Regions from separate parts of the Allobosea sp. 10N428 genome, predicted to be linked through region 2. Evidence: predicted binding sites of a transcription regulator. Region 2 holds the regulator's gene; each other region holds the start of a gene.
What was found. Region 2 encodes LexA, which represses DNA repair genes until DNA is damaged. Its sites were predicted from a motif close to TGTTCNNNNTGTGTTCNG; they were not measured.

Region 1 (10,149 bases), on a different contig from region 2:
TGGCCTTCGCGGCGCTGGTCTCGCTGTGGACGCCCTATGCCCACCCGCGAATCGCCGAGCGCTGGTTCACCCCGGCCAATCTCGTCTGGCTCTGGCCGTTCCCGCTGCTGACGGCGCTGTGCGGCTACCTCGCCTGGCGGCGGCTGCATGGCGCGCATGAGTTCACGCCCTTCGCGTTGACCGTCGCGATCTTTCTGCTCTGCTTCGTCGGGCTGTCGATCTCGAACTTCCCCTATCTGGTGCCGCCCGACATCACGATCTGGGACGCGGCGGCCGCACCCTCCTCCCATATCTTCGTGCTGATCGGCGTCGTTTTCCTCCTGCCGATGATCCTGTTCTATACGGCCTTCGTGTACTGGACCTTCCGCGGCAAAGTCAGGGTCGACAGCGGCTATCACTGAGTGAGAGGATAACGATCAGGCTTCGTTCAGGCGGGGCCTGCAAAGACGACTTGAGTTCCCCGCATCTCCCGGCGAGATTGCGGGGCGTTTCGTCGAGGAATCGTCCATGCAGTGGGAAGACTATCGCCAGTCCGAGAATCTCGAGGACCGGCGCGGCGGCGGCGGTGGCGGCGGTTTCGCCGGCATGCCTGGCGGGCGCGGCGGCATCGGCATCGGCACCATGGTTGTGCTCGGCCTTCTCGGCTGGGCGCTCGGCATCGATCCGCGCCTGCTGATCGGCGGCGCCGAAATGATCGGCGGCATTGGCGGGCGCGAGCAGACGCAGGAAACCCGCCGCTCGTCCGGCCCGCCGCAGGACCAGATGGGCCGCTTCGTCTCGGCCGTGCTGGCGCAGAACGAGGACGTCTGGTCGAAAATCCTGCCGCAGCAGGCCAATATCCGCTACCAGCCGCCCCGGCTCGTGCTGTTCTCAGGCGTAGACCGTTCGGGCTGCGGCACGGCGCAATCGGCGATGGGGCCGTTCTACTGCCCCGTGGACAAGAAGGTCTATCTCGACACCTCCTTCTTTCAGGAGATGCAGCGCAAGCTCGGCGGCGGCGGCGACTTCGCCTATGCCTATGTGATCGGGCACGAGGTCGGCCACCACGTCCAGAACCTGCTGGGCATCCTGCCCAAGGCCAACCAGATCCGCGAGCGTTCCTCCGAGCGCGATTCGAACGCGATCTCGGTCAGGATCGAATTGCAGGCCGACTGCTTCGCCGGCGTCTGGGCGCATAACATCCAGGCGATGGGCCGGATCGACCAAGGCGATATCGAGGAAGCCATCCGCACCGCCTCCGCGATCGGCGACGACAAGCTGCAGCGGGCGGCGCAGGGCGTAGTCGTGCCGGATTCCTTCACGCACGGCTCGTCGGCGCAGCGCACGAAGTGGTTCAACACCGGCTTCCAGTCGGGCTCGCTGCAGAGCTGCGACACCTTCCGGAACCCCGTATAGGCATTCGCACACGGATCCTTCGAACAGCCGAGCCGGTGAGCCGACGCCGGCGATCAGGCGCCGGGCGCGATCAGGATATCGGCCCGGACCGTGCCCAAGATCGTCTCGGCCGTGCTGCCGATCACCGCTTCGGCCAAGCCACCCTGTCCGTAGCGGCCGACGACGACCAATTCTGCTCCGGCCGCGGCGCGGCAATGCTCGATGGCCGCGGCGGCATTGCCCTCGACGCTCTGGGTGCTGAGCCGCGTGGTGAGGCTCTCGGGAAGCTTTGCCGCGTCGAGGAAGGCCTTCATCCCGGCCTCGGCCTCCGCGCGGAGGAAATCGCCCTTGCCTTGAAAATCGGTCCTGGGGCCGGGGCCGGGATGGGCATGAACCAGCAGGAGGCGCGCCTGCGGAAACAGTTCCGCAGCCGCCAGCAGAGCCCGGCGCGAGCCCTCCGAGAAATCCGTGCCGACGACAATCGTGCCGTAAGGGCGATCGGCGCGCCGGCGGACGATCAGGACCGGAACGGCCGCCCTGCGAACGATATAGTCAACGGCCGTCCCGACCACGTAATCGCGGACGTCGTTGTAACGCGCGACGCCGGTCACGATCAGTCCGCTGCCGCGCTCGGCGGCGACCTTGGCCAGCACGTCCGGCAACGAACCGTTTCGGACCAGCAGTTCCGCCTCGCCAGCCGCCGGCGGCAGCTCCTCCCGCCAGGCCTCGGCCGCAAGACCGGCCCTCCCCTGCTCCGTCGCATTCGTGACATGCAGGATCGCGAGCTTTGCCTGCCATTCGCGCGCCAGCAGCACTGCGCGTTCCGCCGCCCTGTCGGTGCGCGAGGACAGATCGCTCGCCAGAAGAATCTCGCCCGGTATCGTCATGTCAGCCTCCCGACGTCTCCAGCTTAGGAGGCGCGCGGCCCGATGTCATGCCGCCCCGGACATCGCCCTACCCTGCGCGCTCGCGCCACACCGGCAGGCGCTGCGGCGCCTGGTCGAGGCGCCCTTCCAGAACCATCGCCTTCGGCAACACGAGCCCGGACCGGAGCCTGCGCCCGGCGAAGGACAGCGCGACGCGCTCGCGCAGCGCAGCGCCAGCTGCGTGAAGCGGTATCAGGGCCGGCAGATCCGGCGTGAGCAACAGATAGCGCTCGACCACCAGCGCCCAGTGCGCCTGCGGCACGTCGCCGGCCTCGAACAGCACGAGCCGATCGCCGCGCGCCGCGGCCGCCCCGCCCTGCCAGGCCGAGGCCGGGCCGGTGCGCAGATAGCATGCGCCGGTCGTGTCCGCGGCGCGCTCGAAATCGGGAGCGCCGACCGTATCCACGATCACCGCATGACCGAGCAACCCTTCCGCCACCGCCGGGATCAGCACGGCCAGCGTGGCGGCGAGAGCTCGTGGGGAACCATCGGCGCGGATCACGGCTGTGAGCATACGCAAGGTTCTATGCCGCAGCGCAGCACGCCGCAATCCGGCTCTTGCATTTTGTTCTTGTTATGTTCACTCTATCCGAGATCACAAAATGCCGATTCCCGGCAGCGAACCGGTTCGAAAGCCATGCCACAGGCCAGACCCACCGAAAGGCCCTATCCATCGGCCCAGCCGCTGCGGCGGCACGACAGGGAGCCGACCATCTCGGCGCCAGTCGTCGCGCCGGCCGACCCGCTCGCCTATGCCGGCCACCGTATCGACCCGGAGCGACGGCGCGGGCGGGGCGCCACCGTCAATCCGGGCGGGCGCTACGAAGCGGAGCAGCGCGTCACCGAGGACGATGGCTGGGGCTCGCTGGAAGAGTTGCCGCCGTTCAAGACCGAGATCGCCTATGAGAAGGCGCGCAACATCATCACGCGCAACGACTCGCCGGACATCTCCTTCGACCGTTCGATCAATCCCTATCGCGGCTGTGAGCATGGCTGCGTCTACTGCTTCGCGCGGCCGACCCACGCCTATCTCGGCCTCTCGCCCGGCCTCGACTTCGAGAGCAAGCTGACGGCGAAGCCCGACGCCGCGGCACTGCTGGAGAAGGAACTCTCCTCTCCTTCCTATCAGCCGCGTACCATCGCGATCGGCACCAATACCGACGCCTATCAACCGATCGAGAAGAAGCTGAGGATCATGCGCCAGATCCTGGAAGTGCTCTCGAAGTTCAACCACCCGGTCGGCATCGTCACCAAATCGGCCCTGGTTCAGCGCGACATCGATATCCTCGCCCCGATGGCCGAGAAGGGCCTGGTCAAGGTCGCACTCTCGGTCACGACGCTCGATCCCAAGACGGCGCGGGGCATGGAACCGCGCGCCGCCTCGCCGCCGAAGCGGCTCGAGACGATCCGCAAGCTGTCGGAAGCCGGCATCCCGGTGACGGTACTGGTTGCGCCCATCGTACCGGCGATCAACGAGCATGAGATCGAGCGAATCCTGGACGCCGCAAAGGCGGCGGGCGCGCAGGAGGCCGGCTATGTGCTGCTGCGGCTACCGCTCGAGGTGCGCGACATCGTGCAGGAGTGGTTGCTGACGCATCATCCCGACAAGCTTCGGCATGTGATGTCGCTGATCCGCTCGACGCGCGGCGGCAAGGATTATGATTCGCAATGGGGACAGCGCATGGTCGGCTCAGGTCCCTATGCCTGGATGATCGGCCGGCGTTTCGAGCTTGCGGCCGAGCGTATCGGCTTCAACACGGCGCGCCGGAGGCTGCGCACCGACCTGTTCGTAAGGCCCGAGAAGGAAAAGGCGCAGCTGAGCCTGTTTTGAATGGACCCGCGCGGAGGTCATACCGGGCGCAACGAAGCGTAGAACCGCGATCCATTCCGGAGCGCCTCTGATTAAAAGCTTGGGCATGGTTCGCGGATCGGCGCCGCCCATGGCGGCTTGTCCGGGATGACGGTGGAGGATGACGACACCGGTCTAGCTCGCGACGGCACTCTGTTGCATAAGCCCGCCATGCCCGCTGATTTCAGCCGCGAGACACACGCCATCGCCAACGACCTCTGGCCGCTGGCCGGCATTGACGAGGTTGGGCGCGGGCCGCTCGCCGGCCCGGTCGTTGCGGCAGCCGTCATCCTCGATCCGGCCCGCGTGCCGAATGGGCTCGACGATTCGAAGAAGCTGCCGGCACCGATCCGCGAGGAGCTCTTCGGCGAGATCATAGAGCGGGCGCTTGCAGTGGCTGTCGCCAGCGCCACAGCGGTCGAGATCGACGCGCTCAACATCCGACAGGCGACGCTGCTGGCGATGCGCCGGGCGATCGCCGCGCTGCCGCTGGCGCCGCTGCATGTGCTGGTCGACGGCAACGATCCGCCGCAGATGAGCTGTAGTTGCGAGGCGATCATTCAAGGGGACGGTGCCGTGGCCTCCATTGCGGCCGCATCGATCGTCGCCAAGGTGACGCGCGACCGAATGATGGCGCGGCTGTGCCGGCGCTATCCGGCCTATGGTTTCTCCGGCCATGTCGGCTATGCGACGCCGCAGCATCGCAAGGCCATCGCCGAGCACGGCCCCTGCCCCGAGCACCGCTATTCCTTCGCCCCGGTGAAGGGCGTCTGGTTCCGGTAAGGATTGCCTGGCGTCATTCTCGGGCGAAGCGAAACGCAGACCCGAGAATCTCAGACAGAAGGAGGCGCCAGGGCTGTCTTCGGCAGGAGATGCCCGGGTCAAGCCCCAGCATGACGGGAACCTGCCAGATTGCCCTCGCGGCAATCCGCAGGTTAACGCCCGTTTACGAATTTCCTTTGTTTGCCAACGAGCTAGGCAAAATCTGCAGCCCCAAAACGGGACGCATTTTTTTCAAAGCGGAAACCCGGCCTTTACCCTGTCCGGCCAATATCGCGCTCGTTGAAGTTGCGTAACGGTCTTGGCGTCATGGGTATCTCGCGTACCGGGACCGCCAGCGCTCCCGTCCGGATTCAGGTTTCGCGTACCGGACGGCCAGCGCTGGGGGCTCGGATGAAGGCCAGGAGCCTTCCCGAACAAATCGGCGTTCCGCAGGAACTGCCGCTCGATCAGATCCTCGTCGGCGACTGCGTCGCGGCGATGAACGCCCTGCCGCCGGCAAGCGTCGACCTGATCTTCGCCGATCCGCCCTATAACCTCCAGCTCGGCGGCGATCTGCGCCGGCCCGACGACAGCCTCGTCGACGCTGTCGACGACGACTGGGACAAGTTCGCCTCCTTCGCCGATTACGATGCCTTCACCCGCGCCTGGCTTGCCGCCGCGCGCCGCGTGCTGAAGCCGGACGGGGCGCTGTGGGTCATCGGCAGCTACCACAACATCTTCCGCGTCGGCGCGACGCTGCAGGATCTCGGCTTCTGGATGCTGAACGACATCGTCTGGCGAAAAGCCAATCCGATGCCGAACTTCCGCGGCCGGCGCTTCACCAACGCGCATGAGACGCTGATCTGGGCGGCGCGCGGCGAGGCTTCGAAATACACCTTCCACTATGAAGCGCTGAAGGGCGGCAATGACGACCTGCAGATGCGCTCCGACTGGTATCTGCCGCTTTGCACAGGCGATGAGCGCCTCAAGGACGCTGGCGGCGCCAAGGTCCACCCGACGCAGAAGCCGGAAGCCCTGCTTGCCCGCGTCCTGCTCTCGGCCTCGAACCCCGGCGACGTGATCCTTGATCCGTTCTTCGGCACCGGCACGACCGGCGCCGTCGCCAAGGCGCTCGGCCGCCATTTTATCGGCCTCGAGCGCGATGCGACCTATGCCAAGGCTGCGCGCGAGCGCATCGCCGCGGTGACGCCGCTGGCGCCGGAAGCCTTCTCCACCGCGCCCTCCAAGCGCAGCGAGCCGCGCGTGCCGTTCCTCAGCCTCGTCGAAGCCGGGCTGGTGAAGGCCGGCGAGACCGTCCATGACGAGAAGCGCCGCCACAAGGCCGTGATCCGCGCCGACGGCACGCTGATCCTCGGCCCTGCCGTGGGCTCGATCCACAAGGTCGGCGCGCTGGCACAGGGCCTACCGGCCTGCAATGGCTGGACCTTCTGGCATGTCGAGCGCGAAGGCGGGCTGACCGTGCTCGACGCGCTGCGCGGCGAGATCAGGGCGCAGATGGCGGCGGGCTGACCGCCCGTTTGAAAATTCACTGAGCCCTCATCCTGAGGAGCCGTTCTGCGTCTCGAAGGATGCTCCAGGAGGCTCAGGAGACATCTGGACCATCCTTCGAGACGCAGCCGATGGCTGCTCCTCAGGATGAGGGCTGGAGTTTCCAAACGGTCTCCTAGCACCCGCCCTAACTCCCCCTGCGATCATTCGTTTACGAGGATGCGCGCGAGGCGGCTGCGCGCCCACTCTGGCTCGTGAGATCGTAGCGGGGGTGTCATGGCCACCATCCTGAAGAACGGCTCCCGCGGCGCTGAGGTCAAAAAGCTTCAGGACGATGACCTATCGCGTCTTCGAGCGGTAGAGCCCGGCGCGCTCGACGACCTTCAGCATGAGGCTCGGCAACGGTTCGCCGGCAAGATTCGCCAGCTTTGTGAAGCGCATGCCAGCGGGAGCTAGAGTCCGCTCCGGAACGCTGCCGGTGAACACCGTCAGTTCCAAAGGGAAATGCGTGAAGACGTGGCGCACCGGCTCGGCCAGCCGGGTCCAGCGCAGGGGCAGCGGCGCGTCCTGCGCGGCGCCGTCAAGCTCGTAATCGGCGCGCCATTCGCTGGTCGGCACCTCTGCCATGCCGCCAAGCAACCCCTTGGCCGGGCGCGTGCGCAGCAAGATGGCCCCATCGGCACGGGTCAGGACGAAGGCAGCGCCGTAGCGGATCTTGCCCGCCTTCTTCGCCGCCTTGCGCGGAAAGCTCTCCTGCATGCCGTCCGCCCGCGCCCGGCAGGGATCGCGCCAGGGGCAGAGCCCGCAGGCCGGGTTGCGCGGCGTGCAGATGGTCGCGCCGAGATCCATCAGAGCCTGCGCGAAATCGCCGGGGCGATCGATCGGTAGCAGTGCCAGCACCTTCTCGCGGATCAGCGGCCGCGCGCCCGGCAGTTCATCGGCGATGGCGAAGAGCCGCGTCATGACGCGCTCGACATTGCCGTCGACGGCCGCGGCCGGCCGGTCGAAGGCGATGGCCGCGACCGCTCCGGCCGTGTAGGCGCCGATGCCCGGCAAGGCCCGCAGCCCCTCCTCCGTATCGGGGAAGCGACCGCCGTGATTCTCGGTGACCGCGCGGGCGCAGGCGTGGAGATTGCGGGCACGGGAATAATAGCCGAGGCCGGCCCAGGCCTGCATCACATCCTCGGAAGGCGCTTCGGCAAGGGCCTTTACGGTCGGGAAGCGCGCCATGAAGCGCTCGTAATAGGGTTTGACCGCCGCGACCGTGGTCTGCTGCAGCATGATCTCCGAAGCCCAGACGCGATAGGGCTCAGGGCGCTCGCCCGCAACGGCGCGCCAGGGCAGCGCGCGGCGATGGCGGTCATACCAAGCGAGAAGGTCGACCGCGCGGGCCATTGGAACGGAGGCGTCCATGCGCCGGGTTTAGCGCGAGGAGCCGACGTTGCGAAAGGGCGAACGGTCGCGGGGATCGAAAACGGGCGTCAGTTATCGCGCCCCGGTCCCGCTTTCGCGGAGCCCGATCATTTCTGTCCTCTGCCTTCCGACTTTCCGCGGCCGCATAGCGGCCGGTCTCGACCATGCGCCTCAGTAGGGGTGACGATCCTTCTTGTTGGTCCACGCCGCATAGGCTTTGAGACCAACCTCTCGCTCGAAGTTCTCGGTCACCCTGATCCGCCTGTCGCCCCACGGCTTGGCGAAATCCTCGTACTGGAACGCGTCGTCGAAGCCGATTGCGCTGGTGTCCTTCAGGCTGGCGGCAAAATAGACGTGGTCGATGCGAGACCAGTAGATCGCGCTCATGCACATCGGGCAGGGCGCGCCATTGATGTAGATCTCGCATCCCTTGAGCATGCGCGCGCGCTCCGGCACCGGATCGGGAGAGCCTGCCTCGCGCGGGATCATTTCCAGGATCGTGCCGGCACCGTATTCGCTGCCCAGCAGCGCCTTGGGATTGAGGCGGGCCGAAGCATCCATGATCGCGGTGACCTCGGCATGAAGGACGGGAATGCCGGTGAGGAGCACGCGGTTCTGACCGCGTCCGATGATTTCGCCGTCTTTGACGATAACGGCGCCGAAGGGACCGCCCCATCCCTTCTCAACCGATTCGATCGCGAGCCGCGTCGCCTCTTCCATGAACCGGCGCTTTTCCGGTGAAGGCGTAGCGGCGACAGCTTCGACGGCAGGCAGCGCCATCGCACCGGCAGCGCCCAATGCAACGGCCGCCTTGAAGAACTGGCGGCGGTTCGGATCATCGGGCGCATCGCAGCCGAGGGTATGAACAGTGGTGCAGGAGCAATTCGGCATCGACTTCGAACCTTCAGGCGTAGGCCCAACTCAAGCCGAGTACGTCACCGCCCTCGGCGACAGTTCCCGCCGGACCTGCCATTGCGGCATTTAGCGCTGAAATGCTGTAGGCGAGTTAATTTCAACTGTCAGTTTCAACCCGGTGAGGCAGAAATGGCCACGCGTTCGGACTTGATGATGTCCCGCGCCGCGCAATCGACTTGCCAGGCCACCGCCCGCTCGCGCAAACTGAGCCATGGCCGCAAAGCACCTCGCAGAGCTGATCGACGACTGCATCGCGCCCGCGCTCGCCGCGCAGGGCTTCGCGGGGCGCGCCGTCGTTTCGCTCTGGCCTGAGATCGTCGGCGAGAGGCTGGCGGCGCGCTCGCGCCCGCTCAAGATCGACTGGCCGCGGCGCCGGCCCGCCCCCGGCGAGGCGACCGAGCCGGCGACGATGGTCGTGCGCGTCGAAGGCGCCTTCGCGCTGGAGATGCAGCAGCTCGGCCCCTTGGTGATCGAGCGGGTCAACACCCATCTCGGCTGGCGCGCCGTCGGCAAGCTCGTGCTCAAGCAGGGGCCGGTCGCCCGGCCCGTGGCACCCAAACCGGCGCCGAAGCTCAACGAGGAAGCCGCGGCGCGGATCGACGAGCAGGTCGCCTGCGTCGCTGACGAGGGCTTGCGCGAAGCGCTGGCGCGGCTCGGCCGGGCCGTCGCACTCAGTGCGAAAACGCGAGACCATGACACGGCTTCGTGAGCAATGCGCGCAGCGGCACGATGTGCTCTTGCCACAATCGCGCTGGCCTCTATAGAGCGATTCATCGCATTTGCTTCAAGCGAACGGGTGTCCGCTTCGCTTGAAAATACTCAAGCTCCGCAACCGCTTTTGGACCTTTCGGGGATTGCTCACGATGACGAACAGGCGACAGCTCCTGACCGGCGCAGCCGGTATCGCGGCCGCCGCGCTCGCCGGCGTTAACGCCGTGCGGGCACAGACCAAGCTTCCCGATGCCGGCCCGCTCGGCGATGTCTGGCTGGGCTCCCCCGACGCCAAGGTCACGATCGTCGAATACGCCTCGATGACCTGCTCGCACTGCGCGCATTTCCACGAGACGACCTGGCCGGAGCTGAAGAAGAAGTACATCGACACCGGCAAGGTGCGCTTCACGCTGCGCGAGTTCCCGCTCGACCCGCTGGCGACGGCCGGCTTCATGCTCGCGCGCTGCAACGGGAACGACAAGTTCTACCCGATGACGGATCTGCTCTTCGCGCAGCAACGCAACTGGGCCTTCACAGAGAAGCCGGTGGACGCGCTGGCCACGCTGGTCAAGCAGGCCGGTTTCACACAGGAATCCTTTGAGGCCTGCTTGAAACGGCAGGATATCTATGACGCCGTCACAGTCGTGAAGGATGGCGGGGCCAAGGCTGGCGTGGATTCGACGCCGACCT
Region 2 (10,149 bases):
CGCGATTACGAATGGGAGCTGATGCCGCTCGGCATCGATCAGGGCGTCGGCGCGTTGGTCTGGAGCCCCCTCGGCTGGGGCCGCCTCACCGGCAAGATCAGGCGCGGCCAGCCGCTGCCCGCCGGCAGCCGCCTGCATGAAACCGCCGAATTCGGCCCACCGGTCGAGGACGAGCAGCTCTACGCCATCGTCGACGTGCTCGATGCCATCGCACAGGAGACCGGCAAGAGCGTGCCGCAGGTCGCGATCAACTGGCTGCTGCAGCGCCCGACGGTCTCCTCCGTCATCATCGGCGCCCGCAACGAACAGCAATTGCGCGACAATCTCGGCGCCGTCGGCTGGAACCTGACGACCGAGCAGGTCGCGCGGCTCGATGCCGCGAGCGTCCGCACGGCGCCCTACCCCTATTTCCCCTATCGGCGGCAGGAGGCCTTCGCTCGCCTCAATCCACCGGCGGTCTAAAGTCGAGCGCGGCCCGCGCAAAACTTGACCACCCCGCCTCCGAACGTGCATGACCTCAAGCCGTATTCACAGGTCCGGCCATGCGCGTTCTGTTGATCGACAACTACGACAGCTTCACCTGGAACCTGGTCCACCTCATCGGTGGCCTGGGGGCCGAGGTCGATGTCTGGCGCAACGACGCGCTGTCGGTCGAGGAAGCGCTGGGCGGCGAGCATGATGCGATCGTGCTCTCGCCCGGCCCCTGCACACCCAACGAGGCCGGAATCTGCCTCGACGTGGTCCGGCATGGTGCCGGCCGCAAGCCGATCTTCGGCGTCTGCCTTGGCCTGCAGGCGATGGGGCAGGCCTTCGGCGGCGACGTCGTGCGGGCGCCCGTGCCGATGCACGGCAAGGTCTCGCCGATCCGGCACAAATCACGCGGCCTGTTCCGCGGCATCAACGGGCCGCTGCAGGCGACCCGCTACCACTCCCTCGTGGTCGACCGCGATTCCTGCCCAACCGTCTTCGACATCGAAGCCGAGACCGATGACGGCCTGATCATGGCGCTCTCGCACCGGGAGCTCCCGGTCCACGGCGTCCAGTTCCACCCGGAGAGCATCGCCTCCGAGCATGGCGCGACGATCCTGCGGAATTTCCTCGATCTCGCCCAGCGATGGCGCAGCGAGCACGAAGCCGCCGCCCTGACCCCATCAGCCTGAATTCCGCAGAGATTCCATGGACGACTTCAAACCCTTCATCGCCAAGGTCGCGACCGGAGCGACGCTCTCGCGCGAGGAGGCGCGGGACGCCTTCGACACGATCCTCTCGGGCGAGGTCACCAATGCGCAGTCCGCCGCCTTCCTGATGGCGCTGCGCGTGCGCGGCGAGACGATCGAGGAGATCGCCGGCGCGGTCGGCGCAATGCGCGGCAAGATGCTGCCGGTGAAGGCGCCGGCCGAGGCGATCGACATCGTCGGCACCGGTGGCGATTCCTCCGGCTCCTACAATGTCTCGACGCTGGCCTCGATCATCACCGCCGCCTGCGGCGTGCCCGTCGCCAAGCATGGCAACCGCGCGGCCTCCTCGCGCTCGGGTGCCGCGGACGTGCTGACCGCGCTCGGCGTCAGGGTGGGGCTGGATTCGGCCGGCACGGAGCGCTGCATTGCCGAGGCCGGGGTCGGCTTCATGTTCGCGCCGACGCATCACGCCTCGATGCGCCATGTCGCGCCCGTGCGCACCGAACTCGGCACGCGCACGATCTTCAACCTGCTCGGCCCGCTCTCCAACCCGGCCGGCGTCAAGCGCCAGCTGATCGGCGCCTTCTCCGAGACCTGGCTCGAGCCGATGGTCAAGGTGCTGGCCTCGCTCGGCTCGACCCGCGTCTGGGCCGTGCACGGCTCCGACGGGCTCGACGAGATCACCACCACCGGCCCGACCCGCGTCGTCTCGCTCGATAGCGGCAGGATCGAGAGCTTCACGATCAGCCCCGCCGATGTCGGCCTTGAGCCGGCCAGGCCGGAGGTGCTGCGCGGCGGCACGCCCGAGCAGAACGCGGCTGCGCTGAACGCCGTGCTGGCCGGCGAGAGAACCGGCTTCCGCGACATCGCCGCCTTCAATGCGGCGGCGGCGCTGCTGGTCGCCGGCAAGGCCGCGAACCTGAAGGACGGCTTCGCCCAGGCGACGGCTGCGCTCGACTCCGGCAAGGCCAAGGCGACGCTCGCCGCGCTCGTCAAAGCCTCGAATGCGTGAGGCCGGCATGACCGACATCCTCGCCAAGATCGAAGCCTATAAGCGCCAGGAGATCGCGGCCGCCAAGGCCGCGGTGCCGCAGGCCGAGATCGAACGCCGTGCCCGCGCGGCCGCCAAACCGCGCGGCTTCGCCGATGCGCTCGCCGCCAAGCTCGCGGTCGGCAAGCCGGCCCTGATCGCCGAGATCAAGAAGGCCAGCCCGTCCAAAGGGTTGATCCGCGCCGATTTCGACCCGCCTTCGCTCGCCCGCGCCTATGCCGCCGGCGGCGCTGCCTGTCTTTCGGTACTCACCGACGCGCCCTCCTTCCAGGGCCAGCCGGAATTTCTGACGCAGGCGCGCGAGGCCTCCGGCCTGCCGGCGCTGCGCAAGGATTTCCTCTACGAGCCCTATCAGGTCTACGAAGCCCGCAGCTGGGGCGCCGACTGCATCCTGATCATCATGGCCGGCGTCGACGACGACACCGCCCGGGCGCTGAACGAAGCCGCTCGCGATCTCGGCATGGACGTGCTCGTCGAGGTGCATGACGACGCCGAGCTCGACCGGGCACTCAAGCTCGAAAGTCGGCTGCTCGGCATCAACAACCGCGACCTGCGCAGCTTCCACGTCGATCTCGCCGTGACCGAGCGGCTGGCGCCGCGCGTCCCGGCCGACCGCATCGTCATCGGCGAGAGCGGCATCTTTGCCCATGCCGACATCGCCCGTCTCAACAAGGCCGGCGTCAACAGCTTCCTCGTCGGCGAGAGCCTGATGCGGCAGGCGGACGTCACAGCGGCGACGCGGACCCTGCTGACCGGCCAGGCTCAAGAGAACGCGGCGTGAGCCGGCTCAGCCATCTCGACGCCCAAGGCCAGGCACATATGGTCGATGTCGGCGACAAGGCCGAGACGACCCGCATGGCAGTAGCCGAGGGCAGCGTCGTGATGGCGCCGGAGACGATCGCGATCGTGCGCGACGGAAATGCCAAGAAGGGCGACGTGCTCGGTACGGCGCGCCTCGCCGGCATCATGGCCGCCAAGCGCACGCATGAGCTGATCCCGCTCTGCCACCCGCTGCTGCTCAGCAAGATCGGGGTCGATCTGGAGATCGACGAGGCCTTGCCGGGTGTGCGCGTGCGCGCCGAGGTGAAGATGAAGGGCCAGACCGGCGTCGAGATGGAGGCGCTCACCGCCGTGTCCGTCGCCTGTCTCACTGTCTACGACATGGTCAAGGCCGTCGATCGGGCGATGCGGATCGAAAATATCCGGCTGCTGCACAAATCCGGCGGCCAGTCCGGCGACTACGAGGCGAAAGCCCGCTGATGGCGCTCACCCCGGTCCCCGTCGCGCGCAAGGCGCTGCTCGATAGCATTCCGGGGCCGACCGGGGCGGAAACCCTGCCGCTCGCGCAATGCGCCTGGCGGGTGCTCGCAGCCGATCTGAAGGCGCTCAGAACTCAGCCGCCCTTCGCCAACTCCGCCATGGACGGGTACGCCGTGCGCGGCGACGACATGGCTGAAGGCGCCGCCCTCTCTGTGACCGGCGAATCGGCCGCCGGGCGGGCCTTTGACGGTACGGTCGGGCCGGGCGAAGCCGTACGGATCTTCACGGGTGCGCCGATGCCTGATGGTGCCGACACCATCCTGATCCAGGAGGACGCCGACGGCGTCGGCAGCCCCACCATCCGCGTGCGGGTGCCCCCGGCCAAAGGCAAGTTCCTGCGCCGGGCGGGGCTCGATTTCCGCGAAGGCGACGCCCTGCTGTCGGCCGGACGCGTGCTCGACAGCGCCGCACTCGGGCTCGCCGCCGCGATGGGCCATCCCTCGCTGCCGGTCCGGCGCAAGCCGCGCGTCGCGATCCTGGCGACCGGCGACGAGCTGGTGGCGCCGGGCGAGCCTGTCGGGCGCGACCAGATCGTCGCCTCCAACTCCTTCGCGCTCGCCGCGCTGGTCGAAAAGGCCGGTGGCACCGTGCTCGATCTCGGTATCGCGCGCGACGACCATGCCGATCTCGCCAACAAGATCGGCATGGCGCGGGCTGCCGATGCCAACGTGCTGATCACGCTCGGCGGCGCCTCGGTGGGTGCCCACGATCTCGTACAGGAGGCGCTGACGCGGGCCGGGATGTCGCTTGGCTTCTGGAAGATCGCGATGCGACCGGGCAAGCCGATGATGACCGGCCGGCTCGGCCGGATGGTCGTGGTCGGGCTTCCCGGAAACCCGGTCTCCTCGATCGTCTGCGGCCACCTCTTCGTGCTGCCGCTGATCGAAGCCCTGCTCGGCCTGGCCGATGCGGATCGCGATCGCAGCATCCCCGCCCGCCTCGGCCGCGACCTGCCGGGCAATGACGAGCGTGAGGATTATCTGCGCTCGGAGCTGGCGCTGACGCCCGATGGTTGGGTTGCAACGCCTTTCGACCGGCAGGATTCCTCCATGCTCGGCACATTGGCGCGGGCGCAGGCGCTGACGATCCGCCCGGCCCATGCTGCGCCGGCCAGGATAGGCGACCTCTGCCGTATCCTGCCGCTGCTGTAGACAGGCGCCCTCGCGCGAACGGGTTGCGGAACACAAGGCGAACAGTTATGGTGTTCGTGATTTGTTTCGAATCTACGCTTTTCCGGGGCCGGCGGGATCATGCTGACACGCAAGCAACACGAACTCCTGCGCTTCATCCAGGAACGCTTGCGTGAGAGCGGGGTGCCGCCCTCCTTCGACGAGATGAAGGACGCGCTCGATCTGCGCTCGAAATCCGGCATCCACCGGCTGATCATGGCGCTGGAGGAGCGCGGCTTCATCCGCCGCCTGCCCAACCGGGCGCGTGCGCTCGAAGTCATCAAGATGCCCGATGGACTCGGTACGCCGCAGCAGCGGCCGCGTTTCAGCCCTGCGGTCGTCCAGGGCGGGCTCGGCACGCAGCCCAATCTCGGCAAACCCCGCCCCACCGCTGATGAGGACAGCCGTTCCTCCATCGCGATCCCGGTCATGGGCCGCATCGCCGCCGGCACACCGATTTCGGCCATTCAGAACCGCAGCCACACCGTCTCGTTGCCGCCCGACATGCTCGGCTCCGGCGAGCATTACGCGCTCGAAGTGCGCGGTGACTCGATGGTCGAAGCCGGAATCCTCGACGGCGACACCGTCATCATCCGCAAGCAGGACTCGGCCAATACCGGCGATATCGTCGTGGCACTGATCGACGACGAGGAGGCCACACTCAAGCGGCTGCGCAAACGCGGCTCCTCGATCGCGCTCGAAGCCGCCAATCCCGCCTATGAGACGCGTGTGCTTGGGCCGGACCGGGTCAAGATTCAGGGCCGCCTCGTCAATCTGATGCGGCGTTACTGAAGCCGCTCGACCTCGGCTTCGCCATCGGCGGATGCTGGCGGAATGCTGATGCTCGTTGCAGCGGGCGCCGCCAGACGCGGTTCGCGTCGGCGGCTCCACGGCCGATCGGCTGCGCTGGGCTCTGAGATGCGGCTGCTCCATCCCGACGCCGTGCGGTAGAGCGAGCTCGCGCCGTCGCGCGACAGTCCCATTCGCTCGATCAGCCGGGCCTTGCAGGCGCCGCTCCAGGGAATGGCGGTGACGACGAGGTCGGCCCGCAGGCAATCTTCGATGATCGCCAGCCGGTCGCGCGTGTAGGAAATCATGCGCTTGTCGGCCGTTTGCGCAACACAACCCAGTTGATCGCAAGCGATGCCGGCGCGCAGCGTCGGATCGTCCGGCGAGCGGCTGTCGCCGTCGGCACTCAGCCATTGCTGCAGCACGAAGCGGCTCGGCTTGCCGGCGACCGCAAGGCGTCCATCGAGGCCCCGCACCGCCAGCCCCGAACCGTCGCGTTCGATCAGGATTTCCGGCCGCTCCGGCTTTCCGGCGATGGCGACGCCGAGCACGATGGGGACCGCCGCCAGCCAGCGCCATGCCGTGGTCCAGAGCGTCAGCCAGAGCAAGGCCAGCACAAAGCAGGTCAGCACGGCCGGGCTGAAGGCGGCGATCATCACGGTGGAATGGTCGATGCTTGCGACCCAGTGCGCCACCTTGAGCACGACATCGGACGCCAGCCCCATCAGCGCCCAGGCGGGCCAGTCCAGCCCGAAGGGATAGGCCAGCACGCCGAAGACGGCGGCCGGCATGACGAAGAGCGAGACGAAGGGCAGCGCCATCGCGTTGCCGAGCAGGCCGAAGGGGTTGAAGGTCTGGAAGTGATAGGCCCCGAAGGGCGCTGTCGCCGCCGTCGCCAGCAAGGTGGTGACGATGATGCCGAGCGCCGCTGCCCAGACCGGCCCGAGCGGCCATGGCAGGCTCGGGGGCGGCTCCGTGCGTTTTCGGCTCTCCCAGCGTTCGGCAAAGGCGATCAGGGCAGCAACCGCGCCGAATGACATCTGGAAGCTCGGTCCGAGCAGCGCCTCCGGCTCGCGCAGCAGCACGATCATGGCGGCAAGAGCGAGATTGCGCATGCTCAGTGCAGCACGATCGACGAGGATCGCGCCGAGCATCACCAGCGTCATGATCAGCGAGCGTTCGGTCGCGACGTCACTGCCTGAAAAGATACAGTAGGCGGTCGCGCCGAGCATCGCCGCGACGGCCGCGATCTTCTTGATCGGCCAGCGCAGCGCGGCAGTCTGGGAGAGCGCCAGCAGGGCGCGCACCAGCCAGAAAATCGTCCCGGCCGCGAGAACCATGTGCAGGCCTGAGATCGAGACGATGTGGTAGATCCCGGCCGCGCGCAGGTCATTGTTCGTCGCCTCGGTGATCAGGCCGCGCTTCCCCGTGACAAGGGCGGCAGCGACCGCCCCCCCTTGCCCGCCGCCCGCCTCGGCGATGCGCCGGGTCAAGGCGTTGCGGGCCCGGTCGATCGTGACATCGACGGCAAGGCGCGTCGGCATTGGATGCGGCGCGGGCGCCGACGCGATCTTGCCTGCGATACTGCCGACTGCGCCGATGCCGCGGAAGAAGGCATCGCGCCCGAAATCGTAGCCGCCCGCCCGAGCCGGCCCCGGTGGAGGCAGGAGCCGCGCCGTCGCCGCGATATGATCCCCCGCAGCGACCGAGCCGGCGCGGATATTGACGCGCACTCGCCTTGGACGCTCCGCGGCCGGCATCCCGGCGAATTCAGTTACCAGCAGGACAATGCGGGCGCCGTTGTCGCGTGCCTCCACGCTCTCGACGAAACCCGTCACCTTGCCGATTCGCGGCCGTTCCAGCATCGGCGCGGCGATATCGGCCGTCCGCCAGACGCCGGCGGCAAAACCCGCGAAGGCGGCGGCCGCCGCCAGACAGGCCATCGAGGCTAACCGACGGGTTCGCAGCGCGAACGCGAAGATCGCGCTGAGCGCGAAGCCGGTCAGAGGCGCCCACAAAGCCGGCTCACGATCTGCCGCGAAATAAAGCAGGATGCCGACACCCGTCGCCACAGGCAGCCATAGGAACGGGCGGCGACGCTCCGCCTCCAATTCGAGCGCCTGACCGAACCGAGCCTGCCAGTGGTTGAACCAGGCTTTGAAGCGAACGGAGATCAGCCAGGGCGCGAGCAGGCGCAAAGGCAAGGCCTCGGCTCGCGCGCCGCGCGGCATGTCCTGCCCCGGCGGCCCCGGCTGCATTCTCCGCCCCTCCCCCGCCGGCGCAGCAATTTGACCGCTTAACCTTTCCGGCCAAGCCATGTTACAGGGCGCGCGCCGGTTGTCATGTCATGACCTGCGCCATTTCCCTGTCTTGCCCCGGGCGGCTCGTGCCGCCCGGCCGGAGTTGCCTTCCATGAGCAATGCCGTCGTCACGCGCTTTGCGCCCTCGCCCACCGGTTTCCTGCATATCGGCGGAGCCCGCACGGCACTGTTCAACTGGCTCTATGCCCGCCGCCAGGGCGGCAAGATGCTGCTGCGCATCGAGGACACCGACCGCGAACGCTCGACCGACGCAGCCATCGCCGCGATTCTCGACGGGCTGGAATGGCTCGGCCTCGATTGGGACGGCCAGACCGTCTATCAGTTCCAGCGCGCGGCGCGCCATCGCGAGATCGCCGAGCAGATGCTCGCCGCCGGCAACGCCTATTACTGCTATGCCAGCCAGGCCGAGCTCGAGGAGATGCGCGAGAAGGCGCGCGCCGAGGGCAAGCCGCTGCGCTATGACGGGCGCTGGCGTGATCGCGATCCGTCGACCGCGCCGGAAGGCGTGAAGCCGGTGATCCGCCTCAAGGCGCCGCAGACCGGCGAGACCGTGGTCAACGACGAGGTCCAGGGCCGCGTTATCTGGCAGAACGAGAATCTCGATGACCTCGTGCTGCTGCGCTCGGACGGCACGCCGACCTATATGCTCGCCGTCGTGGTCGACGACCACGACATGGGCGTGACCCATGTCATCCGCGGCGACGACCATCTCACCAATGCCGCCCGCCAGACCCAGATCTACGATGCGCTCGGCTGGGACGTACCGAGCATGTCGCATATCCCGCTGATCCACGGTCCCGACGGCGCCAAGCTCTCGAAGCGCCACGGCGCGCTCGGCATCGATGCCTATCGCTCGATGGGCTATCTGCCGGCGGCGCTGCGCAACTATCTCGTGCGGCTGGGCTGGAGCCATGGCGACCAGGAGGTCTTCTCCACGCAGGAGATGATCGACGCCTTCAATCTCTCCTCGATCGGCCGTTCGCCCGCCCGCTTCGACTACGCCAAGCTGGAGAACCTCAACGGCCTCTATATGCGCCAGTCGAGCGACCAGGAACTGCTCGACGCGCTGAAGGTGATCCTGCCGGAGATCGGCCCTGCCCGCGGACTCGGCCCAACGCTGTCGCCCGCGCTCGAAGCGCGTTTCCTCGCAGCGATGCCCGGCCTCAAGGAGCGCGCCAAGACGCTGGTCGAGCTGGTCGACAGCGCCTTCTATCTCTATGCCCCACGCCCGCTGCAGCTTGACGACAAGGCCAAGAGCCTGCTCGACGAAGCCGCGCGCCAGCGCCTGCCGCAGATCGCGGAGAAGCTCGCCGCGGTCAGCGACTGGTCGCCGGCTCCGCTCGAAGCGGCCGTGCGGGCCTATGTCGAGGAGACCGGCATCAAGCTCGGCCAGGCGGCGCAGCCGCTGCGCGCCGCGCTGACCGGCCGCGCCATGTCGCCTGGCCTGTTCGACGTGATGGCCGTGCTTGGCCGCGACGAGACGCTGGCGCGGCTCGCCGACCAGGCCTGAGCTGTCGTCAATGGGGCATCGCCGCTGCCGAGCGGTGCCCCTCTTTCAGCTTTCATGCTCGCGCATGCTGCCTCGCGATGGCGGCGTTGTCGCTGCTCGCGCAGATATGATCCGGACGCGGTTCCAATCGCCTTTAGGCTTGGTTGAATGCACTGGGCAAATGGTCTAGTGACGCGCAAGTGCGTTGCGCGGCCACCCCGCGGCGGGGCACGAATATTGCTTGTAAATCAGTCACATGGGTCTCCTTCCACCTCCCCTCCCGACATCAGCCCGTCACATCGCGGGCCGCGGATGGGAAAAGGCTGGCGCGGAAGTGCCGGCGGACAGGCGAAACAGGGGCTGAACAGCAGCGAGCCTTGAAAGGATCGGTATCGATGAGCGGAAACACGAGCCAGCTCCAGGTCGGCGACAAGACCGTCGACATGGCGATCAAGCAAGGGTCGGTCGGCCCTGCCGTCATCGACATCGGCAAGCTCTATGCCCAGACGGGCATGTTCACCTACGACCCCGGCTTCACCTCGACCGCGAGCTGCGAGTCGCAGATCACCTATATCGACGGCGACCAGGGCGTGCTGCTCTATCGCGGCTACCCGATCGAGCAGCTCGCCGAGCATGGCGACTTCCTCGAGACCTGCTATCTCCTGCTGTACGGCGAGCTGCCGACCGCCGCGCAGAAAGCGGATTTCGACTATCGCGTCACGCGCCACACAATGGTGCATGAGCAGATGGCCCGCTTCTTCCAGGGCTTCCGCCGCGACGCGCACCCGATGGCCGTCATGGTCGGCTCGATCGGCGCGATGTCCGCCTTCTA
Region 3 (10,149 bases), on a different contig from region 2:
AAGCGCTTCAGCATCGCGTCGAGCAGGCGGCGTTGGACGGGATCGTCGTCGACGACGAGGACGGTGGCGGTCATGACACCTCGAAAGACGATGCAGTATGAAAGAAATGCTTTGTGCCGAACGGAATCACCTGTTCCGTTCTGGGGCATCGTCGGCCAGAAGGGTTAAGCGGGATTTAAACCGCGGCACGCACCGGCGTTGATCCGTGGGCAGAGCCCGGCCTATGGAGTAAGCCCAAGTCAGTGCGGCAAGGTGTCGAGCGAATGAGCTTCCAAGAGACGATCTGGCAGACGGTCCGGCGCTCCGGTGCCAAGGCGGGCGCGGCCAAGCCGGCGAGCACGCCCGGCGATCTGCCGGAATGGGATTTGAGCCACCTCTATCCGGGTGTCGGTTCGCCCGAGCTCAAGAGCGATCTCGAACGGGCGCTCGCCGAGGCACAGGCCCTTGCCGAGCATTATCGCGGCAAGCTCGCGGACCTCGCCGCCCAGTCGGACGGCAGCGAGAGGCTCGCGGAAGCGGTCAAGCGCTATGAGGGCTTGAGTGATCTGCTCGGGCGCATCGGCGCCTATGCCGGCCTCGTTTATTCCGGCGACACCACCGACCCGCAGCGCGCCAAGTTCTATGGCGACACGCAGGACAAGGTGAACGCGGCGATCACCGAACTGCTGTTCTTCGAGCTCGAGCTCAACCGCATCGCGCCCGAGGTGATGGCGAAGGTCGCGGGCGAGGCCCCCCTGTCGCACTGGAAGCCCTGGCTCGACGACCTCGCCAAAGACAAGCCGCATCAGCTCGACGACCAGATCGAGGCGCTGTTCCACGAGAAGTCGATGACGGGCGCGGCCGCCTGGAACCGGCTTTTCGACGAGACGATCGCTTCGCTGCGCTTCACCGTCGACGGCGAGGAGCTAACGCTCGAACTGACGCTGAACAAGCTTCAGGACAGCGACGGCGATGTCCGCCGCAAGGCGGCGGAGGCGCTGAGCACTGTCTTCCGCAAGGAGCTGCGCACCTTCGCGCTGATCACCAACACCCTCGCCAAGGACAAGGAAATCTCCGACCGCTGGCGCAAGTTCGAGGATGTCGCGGATTCCCGCCATCTCGCCAACAGAGTCGAGCGCGAGGTCGTGGATGCTCTAGTTTCCGCTGTGCGCGAGGCCTATCCGCGCCTGTCGCATCGCTATTATCGCCTCAAGGCCAAATGGTTCGGCCGCGACGCGCTGGATTTCTGGGATCGCAACGCCCCGCTGCCGCAGGTTGAGCAGCGCACCATCCCCTGGACCGAGGCGCGCGACACGGTGCTCTCGGCCTATGGCGCCTTCTCGCCGAAGATGGCGGATATCGCCAAGCGCTTCTTCGACGAGCGCTGGATCGACGCCCCGCCGCGCCCCGGCAAGGCGCCCGGCGCGTTTGCTCACCCTACGGTGCCATCCGCGCATCCTTATGTGCTGCTCAACTACCAGGGCAAGCCGCGCGACGTGATGACGCTGGCGCATGAGCTGGGCCACGGGGTGCATCAGGTGCTGGCGGCGCCGAACGGAGCGCTGATGGCGCCGACACCGCTGACATTGGCCGAGACGGCCAGCGTCTTCGGCGAGATGCTGACCTTCCGCCGGCTGCTCGACATGACCACCGACCGCCAGCAGCGCAAGGCGATGCTGGCCGCCAAGGTCGAGGACATGATCAACACGGTCGTGCGCCAGATCGCCTTCTATTCCTTCGAGCGGAAGGTCCATCAGGCCCGCCGCGAGGGCGAGCTGACGCCGGAAGCGCTGTGCGAGATCTGGATGAGCGTGCAGGCGGAGAGCCTCGGCCCGGCGATCCGGCTGACGGCGGGCTACGAGCCGTATTGGTGCTACATCCCGCACTTCATCCATTCGCCCTTCTACGTCTATGCCTACGCCTTCGGGGACTGCCTGGTGAACTCGCTCTACGGCGTCTACCAGAACGCTGCGGAAGGCTTCCAGGAGCGCTATTTCGCGCTGCTCTCGGCCGGCGGCAGCAAGCCCTATGGCGAGCTGCTCGCGCCATTCGGGCTGGATGCGAAGGATCCGGGCTTCTGGCAGATCGGCCTGAGGATGATCGAGGGCATGATCATCGAGCTCGAAGGGATGGAGTGAGGCGGAACGTCATTCCCGGGCGAAGCGAAGCGCAGACCCGGGAATCTCCCGCAGGAACGGCGCTGGCGCCGCTGGTCGTGAGATGCTCGGATCAGGCCCGAGCATGACGACGCCGGTCAGAACTGCATCCTGAGCCCGACCATCGAAACGTTCGCGGTGTAGTCGTTGCCCGGCTGCGTCGAGTTCAGGCGCTCATGGGTGAAGCTGGCGCGGATCGCGAAGGTGCGAGTGAGCTTGTACTCGATCCGCGCGCCGACATTTATCTGGTTCTCGCGCAGGTTCTGCCCCTCATAGTCGGTGCGGACGAAGCCGGTGAAGCCGGTGACCGTGAGGTTGCGGCGCAGAGCGTGTGCGATTTCGAGCCCGACCCCGCGCACCGTCGTGCCCGAGGAACCGGCAACGGTGGTATCGCCGAGCGTGGCTGAGCCGCGCAGCGTCATGGTCGTGAGCGGGGTCGGCGACCACAGCACCGCCGCATCGCCGACGAAGCCGCGCAGATTCTTCAGGCGCGGGTCCTCATAGCTGCGGTTCTGGTAGCCGCCCGAGATCTCGCCGGTGAGCTGCCGGCTGACCTCGAAGGTCGAGCCGATGCGGCCGCCCACCCCGTTCGACGAACGCATATAGCCGCCAGCGTCGATCTTGTCGTCGTATTCGCGCTGGTCGATTTCGCCCTGGATGAAGGGCCTGAAGCCCGGTGTGACCTCATAAGCGGCGCGCAGGCGCAGGCCGTACTGCGTCTGGTTGCGGTCCTGCTGGGAGAGGATCGCGCCGTTGGTGAGCTGCGCGTTCTCATAGTCGGCGCGATCGACCGAGCCGCGCAGGGTCAGTTGCAGCCGGTTGAAGTCATGTGTCACGCCGGCTGAGCCGCCATATTGCCAGACCAGCGGCCGGCCTTCGACGGCGGCGGTCAGGTCGGGGGAGCCGGGACGCTGCGTATCGAGCCGCAACCGCGTTTCGAGCAGGATGCGGGTGTCGCGCGTGGCGTCCAGGCGCAGGTCGAGATTGCCTTCGGCATCGGGGCGCGAGGCCTGGCTGTCCCTGAAATACTGGAAATAGCCGCCGCGCAGCCGGCCGCTGAGCTGATGCACGTTCCAGTCGGACTGGATGTCGAGATCGCCCTCGTAACGGGCGAAGGGCGAGCCCTTCACGCCGGGCGGGGCAATGCGCTGCGGGTTGGTGTCGTAGCCGATCGAGTTGGTGAAACCGGGCCGCAGCGTCACCGAGCCGATGCGCACCCCCAGCGCGGCATAAGGGTCCTCCTCCGCCGCGGTGCGGCGACGAGGGGGCGGCGGCGGGAGAGGCGGTGCCGGCTGCGGCAGAGTCGCCACCGCGGGCGGGGGAGCGCGGAATTGGCGTTGCGTGACGCCGCGCAGGGCCGGCGCCTGGACGGGTTGGCTGGCGCGGGACGGCTGTCGCGTCGAGACGGCCGAGCCGGGAGGCTGGGCTGGACCGGCCGGATCGCGCCGGGCGCCGGGCTCGGTCGAGCTCGGGTCGAAGGGCGCCTCCGTCGAGGCCGGCTGCTGCGCGATATAGATCGGCGTGCCCGTCCTGAGCGTGGTTGCCCGCTGCGCCGCGGCCGTCGTCCAGCCGAACGCAATTCCGGTCAGGGCGGTGCCGGACAGAAGCAGGATCGTCGTGCGAGCGGACACGGGGTTCGCCAGGCTCCAGGCAACAGCTCACGCGCCCTGGAGGGGCGCGCATGGTTAACGGAGTTAGAACGAACAGGGTTAAGGACCCGTCAACGAAGCGGGCGCGCTCAGCAGCTTCCGGAAAGCGCCCGCACGGTTTCCGCCAGGGATCAGCGACAAATCGAGCGGCCCCGGGGGAGCGTTGTTCGGCTTGGCGACGAATCTCTGCCGAGCCTCGGCGGTGGCAATCGCGGGCCTCCCCGTGCTAGAGCGCCGGCCATGATCGCCGATATCCGCGCCTCCGCCCTTCGCACCGTCGCCACCGAGCGCGCCGGCCTCGACGCGCTCCATGACGCGCTCGCCGACGGGCTTGGCCAGCCCTTTGCCGATGCCGTCGCGATGATCCGGGCCGCGAGCGGGCGCGTGATCGTCTCAGGGATGGGCAAGTCCGGCCATGTCGGCCGCAAGCTCGCCGCGACGCTGGCCTCCACCGGCACGCCCGCGCATTTCGTCCATCCGGCCGAGGCGAGCCATGGCGACCTCGGCATGGTGCAGCCTGAGGATGTTGTGATCGCTCTGTCCTGGTCGGGGGAAGCGGCAGAACTCGCCGCGCTCGTCGGCTATACCCGGCGCTTCCGGGTCGGGCTGATCGCCATCACCGCCAATCCCGAGAGCACGCTCGGCAAGGAGGCCGATATCGCGCTCGTGCTGCCCAAGTCCGCGGAAGCCTGCCCGAACGGGCTTGCGCCGACGACCTCGACGACCATGCAGATCGCGCTGGGCGATGCTCTCGCCGTGGCGCTGCTGGAAGCCCGCGGCTTCTCGCGGCAGGACTTTTTCGTCTACCACCCCGGCGGCAAGCTCGGCGCGCAGCTCAAGACCGTCGAGAGTATTATGCATCGCGGCGCCGAATTGCCGCTAATCGGCCTCGACACGCTGCTGCCGGACGTGATCGCGATGATCTCGGACAAGAGTTTCGGCTGCGCCGTCGTGATGGATCTGGACGGCAGGCTTGCCGGGGTCGTCACCGACGGCGATCTGCGCCGCAAGGCGGCGATGGGCGGCGGCGGCTCGCTGCGCGCCCGCGATATCATGACGGCGAACCCCCGGCGCATCGGGCTCAATACGCTTGCCGTCGAGGCGCTGGAGCTGGTCAACCGCATGCGGATCACAGCGCTGATCGTGGTGGACGATCAGGACAGGCCGGTCGGGCTGGTGCATGTCCACGACCTGCTGGCGATGGGCGTGGCGTAGTCTTCGCGCGTCGTGCTCGGGCTTGACCCGAGCATCTCCTGACGCGGAGGCTGCGGGAGCTTGTCTTGTCCAGGATTCTCCAGTCTGCGCTTCGCTGCGCCCGCTAGTGATGATGCGGTTCGTTTCGCGCCAAGTGCTCTTGCCACGGGCACACTGCAACCTATCTAAAGCTGTAGAGACTATAGCTTCAGAGGGAGCGCCATGGCTGCACTGGACAAGCTCGAACGCGTAATGCCGATCGGCACGCTCGCCGAGCGCACCGGCGTCAAGGTCGAGACGATCCGCTACTACGAGCAGGTCGGCCTGCTGCCGCCGCCGGAGCGGTCCGAGGGCAACCAGCGCCGCTACGGCCGGCGCCATGCCGAGCGGCTTGCCTTCATCAAGCATGCGCGCGATCTCGGCTTCGCCGTCGACAACATCCGCACGCTGCTCAGGCTCTCCGACACGCCCGGTATCGCCTGCGACGAGGCGCATGCGATCTCCGTCTCGCATCTCGAAGAGGTGCGGGACAAGATTGCGAAATTGCGGTCGCTGGAGAAGGAGCTGGAGCGGATCGCCACCACCTGCTCGGGCGGTGTCGCGGCCTGCGACTGCGCGATCATCGAGGCGCTGGCCGACCACGGGCAGTGCGACCATGCACGCCATTGAAGCTGGCCAGCAGCCTTAAATGTCGATTGCCCCTCGTTTCAGGAGCGGAAGGGTTTAAATAGGCATCGTGCCGAGCGGCCTTTTGCGCCGCCACGGCGGTTCTGTGGGAGGGCGCGCTATGCCGGGATGGCCCATGCCGAAGGGAGGGCAGCCCCGAACGGGGAACAAATCCCGATTCTGCCGGAGTCCGCGATTCGGCCTCGCTTCGTTCCAGAGGCGTTCTCGCCAGACCCGTTCCTGATTCCCGTCCACGCTCCCGCCCGCATGGGCGGGCGAGATGATCGGCTCCGTCGCCTTGCTTCCGTTTCGTTCGCTGCCGCCCGCCGCCCGCGCCCATGGCGTGACCGCGGTCCTCGGCCCCACCAATACCGGTAAGACCCATCTGGCCATCGAGCGCATGGTCGCTCATCCCACCGGGATGATCGGCCTGCCGCTGCGCCTCCTCGCGCGCGAGGTCTACCAGCGCGTGGTCGACAAGGTCGGCCCCGAGGCGGTCGCCCTCGTCACCGGCGAGGAGAAGATCAAGCCGGAGCGGCCGCGCTTCTGGGTCTGCACGGTCGAGGCGATGCCGCGCGACCTCGCGGTCGATTTCGTCGCGATCGACGAGATCCAGCTCGCTGCCGACCTCGATCGCGGCCATGTCTTCACCGATCGGCTGCTCAACCGCCGCGGCCGGGCCGAGACCATGCTGATCGGCGCGGCGACCATGCGCCCGCTGATCGAGCAGCTCATCCCCGGCGTCAACGTCGTCACGCGCCCGCGCCTCTCCAGCCTGACCTTCGCCGGTGACCGCAAGATCACCCGGCTGCCGCCGCGCTCGGCCATCGTCGCCTTCTCGGTCGAGGAGGTCTACGCGATCGCCGAGCTGATCCGCCGGCAGAAGGGCGGGGCGGCCGTCGTGCTCGGCGCACTCTCGCCGCGCACCCGCAACGCGCAGGTCGATATCTATCAGTCCGGCGATGTCGACTACCTCGTCGCCACCGATGCGATCGGCATGGGGCTCAACCTCGACGTCAATCACATCGCCTTTGCAGCCGACCGGAAATTCGACGGGCATCACTACCGCAAGCTCAACCCGGCCGAGTTCGGTCAGGTCGCAGGCCGCGCGGGGCGGCATTTGCGAGACGGCACCTTCGGCACCAGCGGGCGCTGCCCGCCCTTCGACGCGGAATTGGTCGAGGCGATCGAGAATCACCGCTTCGAGCCGGTGCGCCAGATGCAGTGGCGCAATTCCGACCTCGACCTGCGCTCGATCGCCGGCCTCCTCGATACGCTCAATATCCAGCCCTCGGAACCCGGCCTGACCCGGGCGCTGATCGCCGAGGACATGACGACGCTCGAGGTGTTGGCGAGAGACCCGGATGTCGCGTCGCTGGCGCATGGGCGTGCTGCGGTCGAGCGGCTCTGGGAGGTCTGCGGCCTGCCCGATTACCGCAAGATCTCGCCGATGCAGCATGCCGATCTTGCGACCACGCTGTATCTCAGGCTGATGCGCCATGGTCGGCTCGACGCCGACTGGTATGCGGTGCAACTCGCCTCGCTCGACCGCACCGATGGCGAGATCGACACGCTCTCCGCCAGGATCGCGCAGGTCAGGACTTGGACCTATGTTGCCAATCGTCCTGACTGGTTACCTGATCCTGAGCATTGGCAGGGCATGGCTCGTCTTGTAGAGGACAAACTGTCGGACGCTCTGCATGAGCGTCTGGCCCACCGATTTGTCGATCGGCGCACCAGCGTGCTGATGCGCCGCTTGCGGGAGAATGCGATGTTGGAGGCTGAGGTCACCGCGACGGGCGACGTGCTCGTCGAGGGCCAGCACGTGGGAATGCTGCAGGGCTTCCGCTTTACGGCGGACCCGAAGGCGGGAGGCGCCGAGGTCAAGGCGCTGAACCTGGCGGCGATGAAGGCGCTCGGCGCCGAGATCGAGTCGCGGGCGGCGCGCGTCGTGCTGGCGGGCGATGATGCTTTTGTGCTCTCGCATGACGGGCTGGTCCGCTGGACAGGGGAGCCCGTGGCGCGCCTCGTCGCCGGCGAGAAGGTGCTGGAGCCGCGCCTGCGCCTTCTCGTGGAGGAACACCTCTCCGGCGGAGCGCGCGAACAGGTCGAGGCGCGCCTCAATCTCTGGCTGAAGAATCACATCACCCGCCTGCTCGGCGCGATCCAGATCCTCGAAGCGGCCGAGAGCGTCACCGGCATTGCCCGCGGCATCGCCTATCAGACGGCCGAGGCGCTCGGCGTGCTCGAGCGCTCCAAGGTCGGCGAGGAAATGAAGGCGCTCGATCAGGAGGGCCGCGCCGCGCTGCGCCAGCTCGGCATGCGCTTCGGCGCTTTCCACATCTACATGCCGGCGCTGCTGAAGCCGGCGCCGCGTGCGCTCGCCGCCCAGCTCTGGGCGCTGAAGCATGGCGGGCCGGAGACGGCCGGGCTCGACGACATCGCCCATCTGGCGGCGTCGGGCCGGACATCCTTCCCGGTCGACAAGGCCGTTCCGAAGGGGCTTTATCGCGCGGCGGGCTACCGCGTCTGCGGCGAGCGGGCTGTGCGCGTCGACATTCTGGAACGCCTCGCCGATCTGATCCGCCCGGCGATCGCCTACCGCCCCGGCGCCACGCATGGCACCCCGCCCGCCGGCGCCGCCGATCAGGACGGCTTCGTCGCCACCGGCGCCATGACCTCGCTCGTCGGCTGCGCCGGCGAGGACTTCGCCTCGATCCTGCGCTCGCTCGGCTATGTCTCGGTGAAGCGTCCCGGCCCCGCGATCACGGTGCCGCTGGCGCCGCCTCCGGCCGCGACCGAGCCGGCACAGCCGGTTGTGGCTGGTGAAGCGGCCCCCGAAGCGGCATCGGCCGAGGGCGATGCCGCGGAAGCCTCCCCCGAGGCCGAGGGTGCGGGCGAACCGGCTGCGGCGCTGAACGCCGATGCGCTGGCGGACGGCGAGGCGCCTGCCGTCGAGGCTCAGGCCGCCGAGGTTCCGGCGGTCGAGACGGCTGACACGCCGATCCTGACCGAGACCGAGCTGGAGCAGGAGCGCGAGCCGGATTCGGCCGACGCGCTCGTTGCCCTGCCGGTGGCGGCCGAGGCCGTCGAAGCGGCCTCCGTCGAGGTTGCTGCCGCTGAAGTTCCCGTCGCTGAGACCGCGTCGGCAGAGCCGGAGCTCATCGAGGTCTGGCGGCCGCATCGCCATCAGGGCGGCCGCCGGCCCGAGCATGGCCAGCGCGGCCGGCATGACGGCCCGCGCCGCGAGGGCGAGCGCCGCGGCGGCGACCGCCCGCAGCGCGAAGGTCGTCCCGGCGGTCCGCGTCGCGACGGACGCCCCGAGAACCGGCCGGCGGCAGCGGCGGCGGGCGAAGGGGCGGCACCGCAGCGCCAGGAACGGCCGCGCCACGATGAGCGTCCCCGCAATGATGAGCGTCCGCGGCGCGACGATCAGCAGCCGCGGCAGGGGCGTCCCGAGGGCGGTCGTGGGCCGCGGCCGGACTTCAAGCGCGAGGGCCGTCCCAGCGGTCCGCGGCGAGAGGAGCGGAACAACGAGCGCTTCCAGCAGCCGCAGCGTTCGCGCCCGGCCAATCGCGAGCCGGATCCGGATTCGCCTTTCGCCAAGCTGGCCGCCCTCAAGGCACAGCTCGAAGGCAGCAAGAACTGAGCGAGCCGGGGAGGCGCTGACCGCTTGCAGGAGCACCGCCAACGCCTCGACAAATGGCTCTGGTTCGCGCGCTTCGCGCGGACCCGGCCTACTGCTGTGCGCCTGGTGGAGGACGGTCATGTCCGAATCGAGGGGCGGCGCGCCGAGAACCCGGCGCAGGGCATTCGGGTCGGAGCGGTGCTGACCCTCGCGCTGCCGCACGCGACCATGGTCGTGAGGGTCCTGGGCTTTGCCGAGCGGCGCGGCCCCTTCGAGACGGCGCGGGAGCTCTATGAGCGGCTCGACGGGGGCAGCGGCGATGCGCCGCTTGCGGAGGCGGACGGCGAGGACTAAATCCGCGCGCTGCCATATGTGGGCGCCGGAATCGGGCTGGGGATGAAAATCGTCTCCGCTGTGCCTTCGAAATGAAAAATCGTTCTGCCGAAGATCACGAAAACAGCCTTGAAACCTGCGCTGGGCAAGGGTTTATGGGGCTGTTTAGAAGCGTTGGAAGGGCCGACCCATGACCTATGTGGTCACCGAGAACTGCATCAAGTGCAAGTACATGGATTGCGTCGAGGTCTGCCCGGTCGACTGCTTCTATGAAGGCGAGAACATGCTCGTCATCCATCCCGACGAGTGCATCGACTGCGGCGTCTGCGAGCCGGAATGCCCGGCCGAGGCGATCAAGCCCGACACCGAACCGGGCCTCGAAAGCTGGCTGCAGCTCAACGGGAAATATGCGTCGAGCTGGCCTAACATCACCCAGAAGAAGGAGCCGCCGGCGGACGCAAAGGCGTTCGACGGTGTGGCTGGAAAGCTCGAGATGTTCTCCCCGGAGCCGGGCGAAGGCGACTGATTTAGACCCTCGCGCGAC

Region 1: the regulator LexA is predicted to act here: its motif matches at 2,867-2,884, upstream of AC1DDA_RS05435 (PA0069 family radical SAM protein).
Region 3: the regulator LexA is predicted to act here: its motif matches at 5,854-5,871, upstream of AC1DDA_RS15410 (helicase-related protein).

The regions. Positions count from the first base shown of each region.
Region 1 is NZ_JBFTIC010000001.1:1,170,170-1,180,318, forward strand. It holds gene cydB (cytochrome d ubiquinol oxidase subunit II) at 1-401, shown strand, start outside; gene ypfJ (KPN_02809 family neutral zinc metallopeptidase) at 508-1,395, shown strand; gene AC1DDA_RS05425 (universal stress protein) at 1,449-2,261, opposite strand; gene AC1DDA_RS05430 (hypothetical protein) at 2,329-2,820, opposite strand; gene AC1DDA_RS05435 (PA0069 family radical SAM protein) at 2,938-4,131, shown strand; gene AC1DDA_RS05440 (ribonuclease HII) at 4,321-4,932, shown strand; gene AC1DDA_RS05445 (site-specific DNA-methyltransferase) at 5,239-6,441, shown strand; partial or broken gene mutY (A/G-specific adenine glycosylase) at 6,787-7,833, opposite strand; gene AC1DDA_RS05455 (nucleoside deaminase) at 8,005-8,724, opposite strand; gene AC1DDA_RS05460 (DUF721 domain-containing protein) at 8,960-9,457, shown strand; gene AC1DDA_RS05465 (DsbA family protein) at 9,612-10,149, shown strand, end outside.
Region 2 is NZ_JBFTIC010000002.1:512,272-522,420, forward strand. It holds gene AC1DDA_RS08835 (aldo/keto reductase) at 1-462, shown strand, start outside; gene AC1DDA_RS08840 (anthranilate synthase component II) at 543-1,160, shown strand; gene trpD (anthranilate phosphoribosyltransferase) at 1,177-2,190, shown strand; gene trpC (indole-3-glycerol phosphate synthase TrpC) at 2,198-3,010, shown strand; gene moaC (cyclic pyranopterin monophosphate synthase MoaC) at 3,007-3,489, shown strand; gene AC1DDA_RS08860 (molybdopterin molybdotransferase MoeA) at 3,489-4,700, shown strand; gene lexA (transcriptional repressor LexA) at 4,800-5,510, shown strand; gene AC1DDA_RS08870 (ComEC/Rec2 family competence protein) at 5,504-7,765, opposite strand; gene gltX (glutamate--tRNA ligase) at 7,920-9,338, shown strand; gene gltA (citrate synthase) at 9,713-10,149, shown strand, end outside.
Region 3 is NZ_JBFTIC010000004.1:286,051-296,199, reverse strand. It holds gene AC1DDA_RS15435 (sigma-54-dependent transcriptional regulator) at 1-74, opposite strand, end outside; gene AC1DDA_RS15430 (M3 family oligoendopeptidase) at 264-2,117, shown strand; gene AC1DDA_RS15425 (outer membrane beta-barrel protein) at 2,234-3,766, opposite strand; gene AC1DDA_RS15420 (KpsF/GutQ family sugar-phosphate isomerase) at 4,025-4,999, shown strand; gene AC1DDA_RS15415 (MerR family transcriptional regulator) at 5,201-5,647, shown strand; gene AC1DDA_RS15410 (helicase-related protein) at 5,925-9,293, shown strand; gene AC1DDA_RS15405 (RNA-binding S4 domain-containing protein) at 9,318-9,626, shown strand; gene fdxA (ferredoxin FdxA) at 9,796-10,131, shown strand.